Regions from separate parts of the Shewanella sp. LZH-2 genome, predicted to be linked through region 2. Evidence: predicted binding sites of a transcription regulator. Region 2 holds the regulator's gene; the other holds the start of a gene.

Region 1 (7,297 bases), 2.3 Mb from region 2:
GCTGTGCTAAATGAGCCATTTATGCAACAGGTACAACTTGCGCTACTTAAACAGCAGTTATTGTATAAAGAACAAAAAGAAGCCTTTTTACTCCTCAATACGCCAGAGCAGCGTTACTTACATTTACTCGAATATTTTCCCCTCTGGGTTGAGCGCTTAACCCATGCCCAACTGGCTAATTATATTGGTATTACCGCCATTAGCTTGTCGCGTATCCGTAAACGTTTACAAGATTCGCCGTAAAATTGCCTGCCAATTAACTTAAGTTAATGCGCCTAAAAGTGATTCCCTTCATGCTCCTTAGCGATTGCTAATCCAAGCAAATCCGTTTGTTGTTGGGCGACGTCTAAGCCTATACCGAACTTTTAAGGAGCCTATTGTGGATGCTTTTACTCTGTCGCAATTGTTGGTGGCCATTGCCATCGTATTTGACGTGATATCGTTTCAATTTAAAGCGCGCGAACGCATTGTCGCTTGCTTATTTATGTCGGGGATCTTGATTTCAATCCACTTTTGCTTGTTAGCGCAATGGACTGCGGCGGGATTGATGGGGATTGCCACAGTGCGTTACCTCACCAGTATTTTTACCACGTCTAAAAAGGCCATGTGGGGTTTTAGTGGGGCAGCGGTACTGATGAGTAGCTTGACCTTCAGCGGGCTTGTGAGTGTGATCAGTTGTATCGGTACACTATTTCAAACCCGTGCGGCATTTTGTCAGCGTGATAAAGACTTGCGGCTACTGATGATAGTCGGCACCAGTTTTTGGTTAGTCCACAATATCTTAGTAGGCTCGCCAGTGGCGGTCTTAATGGAAATGTTGTTTATTGGCAGCAATTTAGTGGGATATTATCGCCATTATTTTCGCGAGAAATTAACCCCATGGTAATGCGAAAACTGTCGATTAAATCCCCGTCACGGCTTCCATATCGAGTTCGATATCAGTACACCCCTTAGGGCAGAAAATGCCTGCGGCTTGCTCGGCTTTGGCGGTCTCGGGCAAGATGACTTTGAGGGTTTGATTGCAGCTTGGACATTGCACTGGTTTGCCCTTAAAGGCGCGCTTAATTAAGTTTTTTTGTTCATTAAACGAGTTTGCCGTGGTTTGGTTTAACACGGCAAATGGGCTAGTAGAGGCATTGGTCATTGGCAATTAAATCCTTAATACTCGATCGTTGTTTAAGACTGCTGGTGTCGTTTAAGCCAAGGAATTATAGCCCGATTGCGAACATTAATGAAAAGGCTGAATCATATATATGCCAGCATGGGTTAACTTGCTGAACTTGTGCTGACTAAAGCAAAAATATGCGATTTTGGCCTTGTAGAAAGAGCGATTTTTTGATGCTATCAGCAAGGCTGGTTTTGCCATCAGCGCAAATGATACAGCACTTAGGCTATTGGGGGAGAAAATGAGTATGTTTGTTAAAGTCACCATCGCGGCGACAGTCCTAGTGCTGAGTATTCTTGCCGTGGGAGTTTATCGCTTTAACATGACCAATGATGATATTTACATGGTCATGGAAGATGGCCAAGTGTTGCAATACGATGAGGCCATGGCGCAGGCTGATGCTAAGGCAAAAGCCCAAGAAGCCAAATTATTAAGCAGTGAAGATGCGCTTGAATCTGTGGTACCCAGTGAAGTCAAGCCCGTTGCTAATGCCTCGGAAGTGATGCTTAAGCTGTTTAGTTTAAATACCGCTAATAAATTTGAAGTGAGCTTACCGGACAGCCACAAAGCCGTAGTGTTAACCCACTTTATTAACGTTAAACAAACGGAGTTTGCTATTGGGGACTATCAGGATGGCGAGGCTAAAGGCCGAGTGTTATTAGATTATTTACGAGTTACTCCGCTTAATTTTGACCCCGCTTTAGAGCCTGATACCCAAAGTGATGCGCCATTACAGGATGATCCACAGCAGCAAACCATGCCCTTTGTGGCGCCATTTATTGTGACTAACCAAGGTTCAGGTGTGTTCTGGTATCTTGGCTTGTTTAGCCTAGATTATGGCCAAAATCGTGTGCAGCACTTAGGCAGTGTATTTATCGGCGATCGTATTGAGGTCGATAATATTGAACCTGTTTATCCCTTTGAATCCCCATTTAAAGTAGCTGTTACTTACCGTGAGAGGGCGGCTGATCAACCCATGACAACACCGCCAACTGTAATTAAAACCCTTGAAATCGGTGTCAGTGAATCAGAAATCAAAGCGCTGCATTAGGTTTAGAGCGGGGCTTATGCTAAGTTAATTTTACCTCAGCTGCGGCTGAGGTATTTATTTCATCTAGCGGCCGGAAAGCGAAGGTTTTGGCATAAAGCATAAAATTAAAACAAGGAGCGTGTTATGGAAATGACCAAAGTCACAGGCAAATTTGATGTTAAGCTCAATCCCGAGAATGCCTATGCCACAGGTGTGGGCGGTGTGAACTTGGGCAGAATGACTTTAGATAAAACCTTTTATGGTGAGCTAGAGGCCCGCAGCCAAGGCGAAATGCTCAGTGCCATGACCGCGGTAAAAGGCTCTGCTGGTTATGTGGCGATTGAACAAGTCGTGGGTAAACTGTGCGGCAGACAGGGCAGTTTTGTGCTGCAACATTTTGGCATTATGACCGATGGGCAAAACCGCTTACACCTTGAGGTCGTTCCCCATTCTGGCGCGGGTGAACTCACAGGGCTATATGGTACGATGGCGATAAGCATTGAAAACGGTCAACATTTTTATGAATTTAGCTTCTGCCTTGAACTGGAAGCCTAAGGCATGATTAACATAACATCGCGCCGATAAAACAAAACCAGCCGAAGCTGGTTTTGTGGTTTTTGCCCGAGTGACTAATACCAACAGTTGAGTTATCAAGAGTATCTAGAGCTGAATTAGCAAGGGCTGAATGTTAAGATCATTATGAGGTTTTGACTTTGATCTTATCGACGACCTTTTTCACATCATCGGTATTTTTGGCAATGGTCAGGGCTAATTGACGCTCGGCATCGCTGGCCACTTCACCCTGTAAGGTCACTACGCCATCGGCAACGTCTACATTAATTTGGGTGCCCGAAACGTCGGTCGAGAACAACAGGCGGGTTTTTACGACCGTTGCGACCTTAGAGTCGGTTAAGGTCTTCACTACCTCACTGGTGCTCTCGTTTTCATTCATGACGGTTAATTTGTTTTCAACCCCTTTTACCCCATCCAAGCTTTTGATCAGCTCCGCTGCGAGCGCCTTATCGACACTGCTTTCCACTTTACCGGTTAAGGTGACATGGCCGTTTTTCACGTCGGTCATAATGTCAAAGGAGTTGAGGTTAGTATTAAGCAACAAAGTCGTTTCGGCCTTGCCATCGAGCCAAGCATCTTTGGCATCGTCTTTCCAATCCTGTGCGGCGGTCACATTTAAGCTGATAGAACCGACAAGTAAGGTGGTTAAGGCTAAAGTTGTCGTGTTTTTCATAATGATATCCTCCGTTGTTATCTCGAAGGGACTAAAGCGTGAATCGTGCCAATATTTTTATCTTATTGATTTTAAATTGATTATATTTGTTTTCGGCTCGTTTCGACTGTTAAATCAAAAAGCAAGCTCGGTGCTTTTTACCGACAAAATGTAAATATTACCGAGGGTGATAAAGCGATTGGGCTTAAGCAAGATAGGCGTTAAGAATCGCTAGATCGCAGGCAACAAAAACGCGGCTCAGTTGGCCGCGTTATTGGCTGGCATTGCTGCCTTACAGGGCTTGGCTACGCAGGTGTAAGGTATCTAAATGGATTTGTAGCCAGGCAATATCCTCGGCCAATTGGCTGATTAACCTCGGGTGATTGGCCTTTTTAATTAACTGTTTGAGGTGGTTAAGGCGCTGACGCTCAAGCTCACAGAGTACGACGAGGGCATCGGCGAGTTGCTGTTTAATAAGTAAAGCATCGACATCGGCATAGGGCCGAGTCTGCGACGGCGGCACCGAGTGCGGGCCTATGTACTGTAATGATTGGGCGAGCAGTTGCCTAAATCGCGCCAGCATCCCTTGGTATGTGTTGATTTGGGCAATAAAAATGCGTTTTAGGCTGTAGTCATCGACAGTGGTATTGGCCCGAGTATAAAAATCCACGCCGGTTTGCGTCAGCTCGATTAACTCATTAACCAGCTTAATATCGGCGCTCAGATCGGTCTGATGTTGCGCAACATTAGACGTCATAACGACCTCCTGTGGTAGTTTGGGCAGCTCCGCCGACACGGATTGCCCACATTTTCATGGAAATATCAGTTTCATTCAGCTTCTATGCATATTTCGTTCACTTTTTAATGATAAGTTAATGGTTTGATTTAACTGATGATATTTATCCATTGTCGCCAGTAGGCCGACTATTGTCGGCAACTCTTACCGTTAAGATTGTTAAAGTTTCACAGCTGGCATACAGTGATTCCTTATTCACAGGGAGTGGCACAAGATGATCCGACCAACGCTTTTCTATCATCTACAGGACGTCGAAACCGAGCAGGCATTAGTGAAGCTCGAAGGCGCACAGACCTACAACAAGCTACGCAGTAGCGATGATTTATCTTGGATTAGTCAGCTGGAGGCCAATCGTATCGATGTGGCGATCATTGAGCTGCCCCGTCTTAGCCGTGAAGATTACTTAGCCTTACTCGAGTCCAGCGCCATTGCGGATGTGGAGTTTATTTTTCTCTCCGATGGCCTGCCGAATCCTCACCTCGATACACTCTTGTCCAAATACGCGGGCTACCATTTCCGTAAGCCCATCGATATGTCCTTGCTGTGCGAAACCTTAGCCGATTTTGCCCAGCATCTGGTTGCCAATACCTCGACGCGCATTCGTCCCTATGCTAGCGAGTTAGACCAATATGGTTTGCTGGTGGGTTCCTCGTTACCTATGCACCGTTTGTACCGCACTATCCGCCGCGTGTCGGCCGCCGAGAGCAATGTGTTGATTATCGGTGAGAGTGGTGCGGGTAAAGAACTGGTCGCCAATACCATTCATTTAGCCAGCCCGCGGGTGAATAAGCCCTATATTGCGATTAACTGTGGCGCCTTGAGCCCAGAATTGGTCGATAGTGAACTCTTCGGCCATATTAAAGGCGCCTTCACCGGCGCGACTCGCGATCACCAAGGGGTATTTGAGCAGGCCGAAGGCGGCACCTTATTCCTCGATGAAGTCACCGAAATGCCCATCGAGCATCAAGTTAAGCTATTAAGAGTGCTCGAAAATAATGAATATCGTCCCGTCGGCAGCCCTAAGGTGCTCAAGGCCAATGTGCGTATTGTGGCGGCGACAAACCGCGATCCTTTAGTGGCGATTGAGCAAGGACAACTGCGGGAAGATTTGTACTTTCGCTTAGCGCATTTCCCTATTCAAGTGCCGCCATTGCGGGAGCGCGGGGAAGATATAGTCGGACTTGCGAAGCATTTTCTGGCCTATCGCAATGCGGCGGAAAAACAGAGCAAAGTGTTCTCGCCCTCAAGTTTAGAGGCGATTGCGGCCCACGCTTGGCCGGGGAATGTGCGCGAGTTAAAACATGCTATCGAGCGCGCTTATATTCTGGCGGACCATGAGATTACCCCGGAGCATTTACAGCTTACGCTCAGTTTGGATAAGGAGGCGGCTGCGGAGGAAAATGTGGTGATCCCCCAAGGTATGCGCCTTGAGGAGCTGGAAAAAATCGCCATTTACCAAGCGCTTGAAACGAGTCAGGGTAATAAAACCGACACCGCCGAGCAGCTTGGGATCAGCGTTAAAACCCTCTATAACAAGCTCAGTAAATATGAGCAGGAGTCAGACGCTCAAACTGTTGTTGATGCCGTTAGCGAAGATTCCGTTAGCAATAGCGTCGCCAAGTAGTAACCTACATAAAATGCCTGAAAATAAGCTAATGCATTGATTCAGCTTTTGATTCATAGTCTGATTCAGAGTTGATTCTAAAAGTGTTAGCTTATTTTTGATTCTGACTGCGGTTCAGCATTTTGTGCTTGATAGGGCACAAACACCTTCAAAGAGGCGGGCAGGATATCGATATTGAGTTCCTCCGGCTCACAAATCTCGCCATCAATCACATACTTGCATTGGGGCTGACTGCTGATCTTCACCTTTTTCGCGTGGGCATGTTTCACTTTGCCTGTGTTGGCCTTGGTTGCAGAGTCGCTATTGGCGGCCTCTTTAATCCAGCCGGTAAAAGCCAGTTCAGCCAAACTGATAAGCTGTTCATTCGGCACATTATTTGAATCTAACCAAGTGATATCCAACAAGCCGTCGGTCATATTGGGTTCGCCCTTACCTTGGGCGAGTAAGCTGGTAAAAGGCGCGGCATTGGCAACCACTAGGCTGTGGGTTTGCACTGTCATTGGGGCTTGGTCATCTAAAGTTAGCTGCAACTCGAGGTTGGTGTTGGTGTTCACCGCGCGCCACAAACCATCGAGGTAGGCGAGTTGGCCGAGAGCATTTTTACGCTCGCGGCTCGCCGACTCAATCATTTGCTGCTCAAACCCAATGCCGACCAGCAGCAACACCAGTCGCTCATTGCAACGCGCCGTGTCTATGGTCTGTATCTGGCCTTGGATAATATTATCAAGGGCTTGGGAGACAGCATTCAGCTTACTGCTTAAACCAAAGAGGGCGTGTGACAGGGCATTGGTGGTGCCTAACGGGATAATGCCTAGGGTGATATCGGTGTCGATAATCTCCGCAGCGACCTCAGTGACTGTGCCATCGCCCCCGCAAGCGATGATGATATCGGCGCCCTGAAGCCGGGCTTTTTTCGCTTGGGTTTGGGCGCTAATCTCTGGCGTGGTGAGCGCTAACTGCACCTCAAAATAGCGTTTCAGTTCAGTGCAAATTTGTTCGCCATGGGTCTGCCATTTACCCGCGCCAGAGACGGGATTGGCGATAATCCAGGCTCGCTTATGCAGTTTGATTTCCCCTTGAGTGTACATCTGCTCCAGCGCTTTAAGTTGCCAGCGATTTAACCCTGCGGTTTTACGAATGCTTTTAATCTGTTGCAGCACCTCGGCAAAGCTGAGCTCGGGGCGGCGGCACACAAGATAAGCGGCCAGCACCATTACGGAACGCCCGCGGCCGAGCGCACAGTGGATTAATACCCGCTTTTGGGCGCGCACTTGGCGATGTAACCAGTTAATCGCCTGATTTAATTGGGCGCTAGTCGGCACACTGTGGTCAAGAATAGGGATATTCAGATAGTCGATATGCTCCTCATACAGGGACACATCGAGGCCGTCGAATTCGGCGGTGACATCTAAAATGGCGGTAATGCCATAACGATTCAGTTTAGGTAAATCGGCAGC
Region 2 (8,007 bases):
TTATCCAACGTAAAGCCATTCCCGTGATTGCTATGACTGGCAAACCAGAGTCCACGATGGCACGTTTGGCCAAAATTCATTTATGTATTGAAGTGCCTGAAGAAGCCTGTCCGCTCGGGCTTGCGCCAACCTCGAGCACCACCGCAACCTTAGTGATGGGTGATGCGATGGCCATTGCGCTGCTGCAAGCCAAAGGCTTTACTCGGGAAGACTTTGCCATGTCTCACCCAGGCGGTGCCCTAGGGCGTAAGCTACTGTTAAAAGTCAGTAATGTCATGCATAGCGGCGATGACTTACCACTCGTCAAACACGATATCTGTATTACCGATGCCCTGTATGAAATATCCAAGAAGGGCCTAGGCATGACGGCGGTGATCGATGAACAAAACAAACTCGTGGGTATTTTTACCGACGGCGACCTACGCCGCGTTATCGATGCCCAAGTCAACCTACGCACCACGCCTATCGCCGATGTGATGACGCGAAACTGTGTCACAATTACTGAAAACGTCTTGGCAGCACAGGCGCTGCAAGTGATGGACTCAAAAAATATCAACGGCCTGATAGTGATAGATAAAGACAATCATCCTGTCGGTGCGCTCAATATGCTCGATATGGTTAAAGCGGGAGTCATTTAATGCCACAGCAAGGATTTTACGGCCCGATCAGCGATGATGTGTGGCAAAGAGCGCAAAAAATTAAACTGCTGATCTGCGATGTGGACGGGGTATTTTCTGACGGCCGCATTTATTTAAGCAACTCGGGTGAAGAGCTCAAAGCCTTCCATACCCGCGATGGTTATGGTGTGCGTTCATTATTGACCAGTGGCTTTAATCTGGCCGTGATAACAGGCCGCCAGTCTAAAATTGTTGAAAACCGCATGACGGCCCTCGGTGTAACCCATATTTATCAAGGTGTGGATAATAAATTTGTCCCCTATGAAGAACTGCTGTCGCTCTACAATGTCACACCAGAAGAAGTTGCCTATATCGGTGATGATATTGTCGACCTGCCAGTGATGAATGTCGTCGGTCTTGCCGTCTGTGTCGCCGATGGACATCCCTATGTGCGCCAACACGCCCATTTTGTGACCCAGTTAAATGGTGGTCATGGTGCGCTCAGAGAGCTGACAGATCTGTTACTTCTGAGTCAAAACAAATTTACCTCAGCCCATGGGATGAGCATATGAGTCGTGTGACCCTCGCCATTATTGCTTTTTTTGGTACTGCACTCGTGCTGTATTGGCAGGTCCAACAAAAACGCGGTGGCGATACCGATAGCAGCCTGAACGATTCAAACCGACCCGACTACATTATCGAAGATCTGCGCAGCATCGAGTTTAACGAGCAAGGACAAGTCAATAGTCGCGTCACGGCAAAGCACATGGAACACTATGAGCTTAAAAACCAAACCGACTTTATTCAGCCTGTCTATCTTGTGTATCCCGACCAAGGTAAAGCAAAATGGCAGATCAGAGCCGATCAAGGTCGACTCAACAAAGATACTGGCAAGGTTGTATTAGAAAATAATGTTATTATCGATGCCATCAGCCCTGGTGAACCGATACAAACCTTGTCCACCAGTTTTTTAGAACTCGATCTCAACACAATGATAATGACCTCTGACCGCATCATTTACGTCACAGGGAAAGATTTTAATATTCAAGGGCAAGGCCTTTATGCCGACCTTAACGCGCAGGAAGTGCAATTGACCAGTCAGGTAGTAGGAACCTATGAAGCAAAATAACATATTACTTGCCAGCCTAATGCTAATGATAAGCATGAATGCCTTCGCCAAGATCGGTGACTTACAGCAAGAAGTGAAAATTAAAGCCGTCAGTCAAACTGCGGACATTAAAAACAATCAGATCATTTTCTTCGGCCCCGTTGAAGTTGTTCAAGGCTCAATTAAAATCCATGCGGATCAACTCCGTGCATTTTCTGTCGAAGGCGAAAATAGTAAAGTCTTACTGGCTACAGGAAATCCAGCAACCTACAGCCAAATCCTTGATGATGGCCGCCCTGCATCTGCTAGCGCCAAAGAGATTCGCTATGAAATGGCCACTCGGACGTTGACCCTAACTGGTACAGCGACCCTAGACCAAGCGGGTAGTCAAGTTACAGGCAATTTAATTCGTTACGATATTATTCAGCAAAAACTGATCGCCGAAAGTAGCGGCAATGGTGATGATCGCGTAATTACCATTATTCAACCTGATAATTATCAGGAAGAACTCAAAAATACACCAACAGATAAACCTGTGAAAAAACAGGATTCTAAATGACCCAAATCACCTTAAAAGCACAGAATCTCGCCAAGAGTTATAAAAGCCGCCAGGTTGTCAAAGATGTCAGCCTGACAGTAAAAACGGGTCAAGTCGTCGGTCTACTCGGCCCTAACGGTGCGGGTAAAACCACCACCTTTTACATGGTCGTGGGCTTAGTTAAAAGCGATAAAGGCCATATCTTTATCGACGATGATGATTTAACCGCCGATCCTATGCATCTGCGTGCCCGCAAAGGTATTGGTTACCTACCACAGGAAGCGAGTATCTTTCGTAAATTAACCGTACACGACAACATCATGGCGGTACTGCAAACCCGTAAAGAGCTCAATAGTGACCAGCGCGAAGAAGCACTAGAGCAACTGCTAGAAGAGTTCCATATCACCCATATTCGTGACAGCCAAGGCATGTCCTTATCGGGCGGTGAACGTCGACGCGTCGAAATTGCCCGCGCCTTAGCGGCCAACCCCAAGTTTATTCTGCTTGATGAGCCCTTTGCGGGCGTTGATCCGATCTCCGTTATCGATATCAAGAAAATTATCGAGCAGCTTAAAAGCCGAGGCCTTGGTGTACTGATCACTGACCACAATGTGCGCGAGACCTTAGACGTCTGTGAACATGCTTACATTGTGAGTCACGGTAATCTTATTGCCGAGGGCACACCCGCAGAGATCTTAGACAATCAGCAAGTTAGGGCTGTGTACTTAGGTGAACAATTCAGGCTATAGTTACTAAAACAAAGCTAATAAGCCTTGAATTTGAGAGCGCTAGGCTCCATCCATATGATATCAAGCGACCTAAACTCACAATAATAACCTAGGGATCAGCGGTAACATGAAAGCGTCACTCCAGCTCAAACTGGGTCAACAGTTAACCATGACGCCACAACTTCAGCAGGCCATTCGCCTGCTGCAACTGTCGTCATTGGAACTGCAACAAGAAATCCAGCAAGCCTTAGACTCTAATCCTCTTCTCGAGCTGGAAGAGGAGCAATTTGACGCGCCTAGCGAACGTAAGCAAGATATCGCCGATACCGACTTTAGCGAAACGACTGCCCAGCCACAGGAACAAGATAATTCCACCGTGGACATTGCCGAGTCGCTGACCAAAGAATCTCTGCCCGAAGAGTTACCCATGGATACCACTTGGGATGAAGTCTTTACCGCATCGCCAAACTCAGGTTCTGGCGCCAGCCGTGAAGATGACATGCCCTTCCAAGGGGAAACTAGCGAGGGGTTGTACGAACATTTAGAATGGCAAAAAAACCTCACGCCCTTCTCTGAAACCGATTTAGCCATTGCCACCGCGATTATTGATGCCATCGACGATCAAGGTTATCTCACTCAAAGCACTGAAGATATCCTCGAAGCCATGGGCAATCCCGAGATTGAACTCGACGAAGTTGAAGCCGTGCTCAAGCGTATTCAACACTTCGACCCCGTTGGTGTCGCGGCAAGGGATTTAAGCGAATGTTTACTGATCCAGCTATCTCATTTTTCGCCTGATACCCCTCACATCGAAAACGCCCGCATGCTGATCAAAGATCATTTAGATCTGATCGCCGCTCGCGACTTTAGGCTGTTAATGCGTAAGACCAAACTGAAAGAGGACGAGTTAAGGGACAGTATTGCGCTGATCCAAACCTTGAACCCTCGTCCCGGTTTACTCATCACCCCTGTCGATGAAGAATATGTGATCCCCGATGTATCGGTGTCGAAGAAAAACGGCCGTTGGGTGGTCGAATTAAACCCTGACTGCATGCCAAAAATCAACGTAAATCAGCAATATGCAGCAATGGCCCGAAGTTCAAAAAATCAAGCTGATAGCCAATTTATTCGTGGCCATCTGCAAGAAGCCAAGTGGTTTATTAAAAGCCTTGAAAGCCGTAACGAAACACTGCTCAAGGTGGCAAACTGCATAGTGCAATACCAACAGGGTTTCTTCGAATACGGTGAAGAAGCCATGAAACCTATGGTCCTAAACGATATCGCCGAGGCGGTAGAGATGCATGAGTCCACCATTTCACGGGTGACCACACAAAAATACATGCATACCCCAAAAGGACTTTTTGAACTAAAATATTTCTTCTCAAGCCACGTCGGGACGGATGATGGCGGTGAGTGCTCATCCACAGCAATCAGAGCTTTCATTAAGAAACTGGTTGCAGCGGAAAACCAGAAAAAACCATTAAGCGACAGCAAGATGGCTCAACTTCTGGCAGAACAGGGAATTAACGTTGCGCGCAGAACCATTGCGAAGTACCGAGAAGCGATGCTTATTCCCCCTTCCAATCAGCGTAAAAGTTTATAGCCTATTGTGAGTATCGGAGGACGTTTCTATGCAAATAAACCTAAGTGGACACCATATCGAGATTACTGAATCGTTACGGGCATATGTTGAGGAAAAGTTTTCAAAACTTGAACGTCATTTCGAACAGATCAATAATGTGCACGTTGTGCTCAATGTTGAGAAAATGCAACAGATTGCCGAAGCGAGAATCAACCTCACCGGTGGTGAAGTCTTCGCGACTTCAGAGCATGCAGATATGTATGCTGCCATAGACGTCCTGATTGATAAACTTGATCGTCAGGTTATTAAACACAAAGAGAAGTTAACAAAACACTAGCAATGGAACTTCGTACCATACTGCGGCCGGAGTGCACAACCTGCGCCACTCCGGGCAGTAAGAAAAAGGTACTGGAACTCATCAGCGACTTAGCCGCTGCCCAGTACCCCACCCTCTCATCTCAAGAGATCTTCGAAAGCCTCGTGGCGCGCGAAAAGATGGGTAGCACAGGTATAGGTAACGGTATCGCCATTCCACATGGTCGATTAACCGATATAACACAACCCATAGCGATATTGATAAAATGTGAGGAGCCGATAGCCTTTGATGCTATCGATAAACAACCCGTCGATATTTTATTTGCACTACTCGTGCCTGCCGACCAATGTCAGCAGCACCTAAGTACCTTGTCATGCATGGCTGAAAAGCTCAGTGACAAGCAAATATTAAAACAATTGCGCAAGACGCATGATGAAACGGAACTCTATCAGGTAATCATTGGATGAAACTGGTCATAGTGTCAGGGCGTTCAGGCTCAGGCAAATCGGTCGCACTTAGAGTGCTTGAAGATCTCGGCTACTATTGTGTCGATAATTTGCCTTTGCCTTTGATTGGCAGTTTGCTTGAACAGCTCAAAGGCAGTAACGATCTCGTTGCTATCAGTGTTGACGTGCGCAATTTACCAGAGCAAGACAAAGTGCTGGTTAAACAGCTTGCCAGCCTGCCTACGGGCACTGAACTCACCAGCTTCTTCTTAAACTCCAGCGATAAAGTGTTGCTCAAACGCTACAGTGAAACGCGGCGCTTACATCCCTTATCGAAGAGCCGAGTGTCACTGCAAGAAGCCATCAAGCTTGAAGGCAAATTGCTCGAGCCCCTGTCACAGCAGATGGATCACTATATAGATACCTCGAATCTGAATATCTATGAACTCAGCGACCAAGTGCGGCAAATACTCCTTGGCAGTGTCGATAAGGAACTGGTGATCAACTTCGAGTCCTTCGGTTTTAAGCATGGTATGCCGACCGAAGCTGACTTTATGTTTGATGTGCGCTTTTTGCCAAATCCCCATTGGGAACCGGAACTTAGACCTCTCACCGGTTTAGATGAACCCGTAGCGGAGTTTTTAAATCGCCAGCCACTGGTGAATAAGTTCATCTGGCAAATCGAGAATTTGCTCGAAACCTGGTTGCCCCATTTAGAGCGCAATAATCGTAGCTATCTGACGATTGCGATTGGTTGCACAGGTGGCCAACACCGCTCAGTCTATGTAGCCGAGCAACTAGCTAAACGTTTTAGTAATGGCAAACATAAAGTCAATGCGCGCCATCGAGAGTTGAGCCATGCCAAAACTTGAGCGCCAAGTCACCATCTGCAATAAACTCGGCTTACATGCCCGTGCCGCCACAAAGCTCGTGGTATTAGCCTCTGAGTTTGATGCCAGCATTACGCTGATCCAAGGTGAAAAACAGGCCTCTGCCGCCAGTGTATTGGGTCTACTCATGCTCGAGACGGGCATGGGTAAAACCATCACCCTCATCGCCGAAGGCCCGGATGCCGAGCCTGCACTTAATGCCATTTGTGCCCTTATCGACGCTAAGTTTGACGAAGCCTGCTGATGGTATCATCTCGATGATCCCTGCCGGTATTCAGTATCCTGTTTGGTTTTGATTTCAGCACCTTATACCAGTAAAACACATTTGTGACTCGACGCCCTCCCGTGCGCTAAATTACAATGTACTGCTGCGCTTTGGCTTAAGTCCTCAATAGCTAAACGCCAACCCATCCACCGCCGCCATGGAGGAAACATGCCTGTAGAAGCCTCAGACAGTTTACAAGCCGAACACCGTCTCGACCAACTGAGTCAAGCCCTCAACAGTGGTATGTTTGTGCATGTCAGGCAAATGCTACAAAATATGGCGCCGTCAGATATCGCATTGATTTTAGAATCGTCACCTCCCAAAGCTCGGCAAGTGTTATGGCAACTTGTCGATCAAGATCAGCTCGGGGATATTCTCGATGAACTCAGCGAAGAGTTAAAAGACCCGCTGATCAGCACTATGAGTCCTGAGCGAGTCGCCAAGGCTACCGCCAGCATGGATACGGACGATCTGGCGTATATTCTGCGAAGCCTGCCAGATACTGTGTATAAACAAGTATTACAGTCGATGAGTCTGCAAAACCGTCAGCGAGTCGAGCAAGCGCTCTCTTATCCCGATGAGACCGCAGGCAGCTTAATGAACACCGACACAGTAACCTTAAGACCCGATGTCAATATCGATGTGGTACTGCGTTATCTGCGCCAACGGGGCAACCTGCCCGACACTACCGATACTTTATACGTGGTGGATAAACACGATCGCGTGCTTGGAGGGGTCAAACTTGCGGATCTGCTCACCTGCGATCCCAATACTCATATCAGCAGCATTATCGATACCGATATCGAGAGCATTCCCGTGGGCATGTCCGACAGTGAAGTGGCACAACTGTTCGAACGCCATGACTGGGTGTCAGCGCCCGTGGTCGATAGTGAGGGCAAGTTGCTCGGCCGGATCACCATCGATGACGTGGTGGATGTTATCCGTGAAGACGCCGAGCACTCTATGATGGGAATGGCGGGGATGGACGATGATGAAGACACCTTCGCCCCAGTACTCAAAAGTACCTTCCGCCGTTCGCTCTGGCTCACTATCAACCTATTTGCGGCTCTGCTGGCGGCCTCTGTCAGCAATATGTTTGAGGGCACTATTGAACAGTTTGCCACGATTGCGATTTTAATGACGATTGTACCGAGCATGGGCGGCGTCGCAGGTAATCAAACCTTGGCCCTAGTAATCCGCGGGATAGCCCTAGGCCATATTGGCCAAAGTAATGCCCGCTGGCTGATAGGCAAAGAGCTCGCGATTGGCTTTTTGAATGGCTTAATGTGGTCGATGTTAGTGTTTATCGCGGTATTAGTTTGGAAAGATGATATGGCGCTTGCCAGCCTGATTGGCGGTGCAATGCTCATCAATATGACAGTCGCAGGACTAGCAGGCGCCAGTATTCCGCTGATCTTAAAGCGCTTAAAAGTAGATCCGGCGTTAGCGGGCGGTATGGTGCTCACCACAGTCACCGATGTGATAGGTCTGTTTGCCTTCTTAGGATTAGCGACTTT

The links. The regulator sigma-54, encoded in region 2, starts transcription at its own class of promoters, with help from an activator protein. The targets are predictions, from matches to a motif close to GTTGGCACGNNNNTNGNNT.
Region 1: the regulator sigma-54 is predicted to act here: its motif matches at 3,476-3,494, upstream of JM642_RS13570 (BON domain-containing protein).

The regions. Positions count from the first base shown of each region.
Region 1 is NZ_CP069350.1:3,066,362-3,073,658, reverse strand. Features, by position in the region: gene JM642_RS13595 (Crp/Fnr family transcriptional regulator) at 1-243, shown strand, start outside; gene JM642_RS13590 (YgjV family protein) at 380-886, shown strand; gene JM642_RS13585 (hypothetical protein) at 902-1,144, opposite strand; gene JM642_RS13580 (hypothetical protein) at 1,407-2,216, shown strand; gene JM642_RS13575 (DUF3224 domain-containing protein) at 2,340-2,750, shown strand; gene JM642_RS13570 (BON domain-containing protein) at 2,893-3,441, opposite strand; gene JM642_RS13565 (hypothetical protein) at 3,713-4,177, opposite strand; gene JM642_RS13560 (sigma-54 dependent transcriptional regulator) at 4,431-5,840, shown strand; gene JM642_RS13555 (diacylglycerol kinase family protein) at 5,927-7,297, opposite strand, start outside.
Region 2 is NZ_CP069350.1:794,573-802,579, reverse strand. Features, by position in the region: gene JM642_RS03680 (KpsF/GutQ family sugar-phosphate isomerase) at 1-638, shown strand, start outside; gene kdsC (3-deoxy-manno-octulosonate-8-phosphatase KdsC) at 638-1,189, shown strand; gene lptC (LPS export ABC transporter periplasmic protein LptC) at 1,186-1,746, shown strand; gene lptA (lipopolysaccharide transport periplasmic protein LptA) at 1,733-2,284, shown strand; gene lptB (LPS export ABC transporter ATP-binding protein) at 2,281-3,012, shown strand; gene JM642_RS03655 (RNA polymerase factor sigma-54) at 3,119-4,594, shown strand; gene hpf (ribosome hibernation promoting factor) at 4,623-4,910, shown strand; gene ptsN (PTS IIA-like nitrogen regulatory protein PtsN) at 4,913-5,356, shown strand; gene rapZ (RNase adapter RapZ) at 5,353-6,207, shown strand; gene JM642_RS03635 (HPr family phosphocarrier protein) at 6,194-6,469, shown strand; gene mgtE (magnesium transporter) at 6,659-8,007, shown strand, end outside.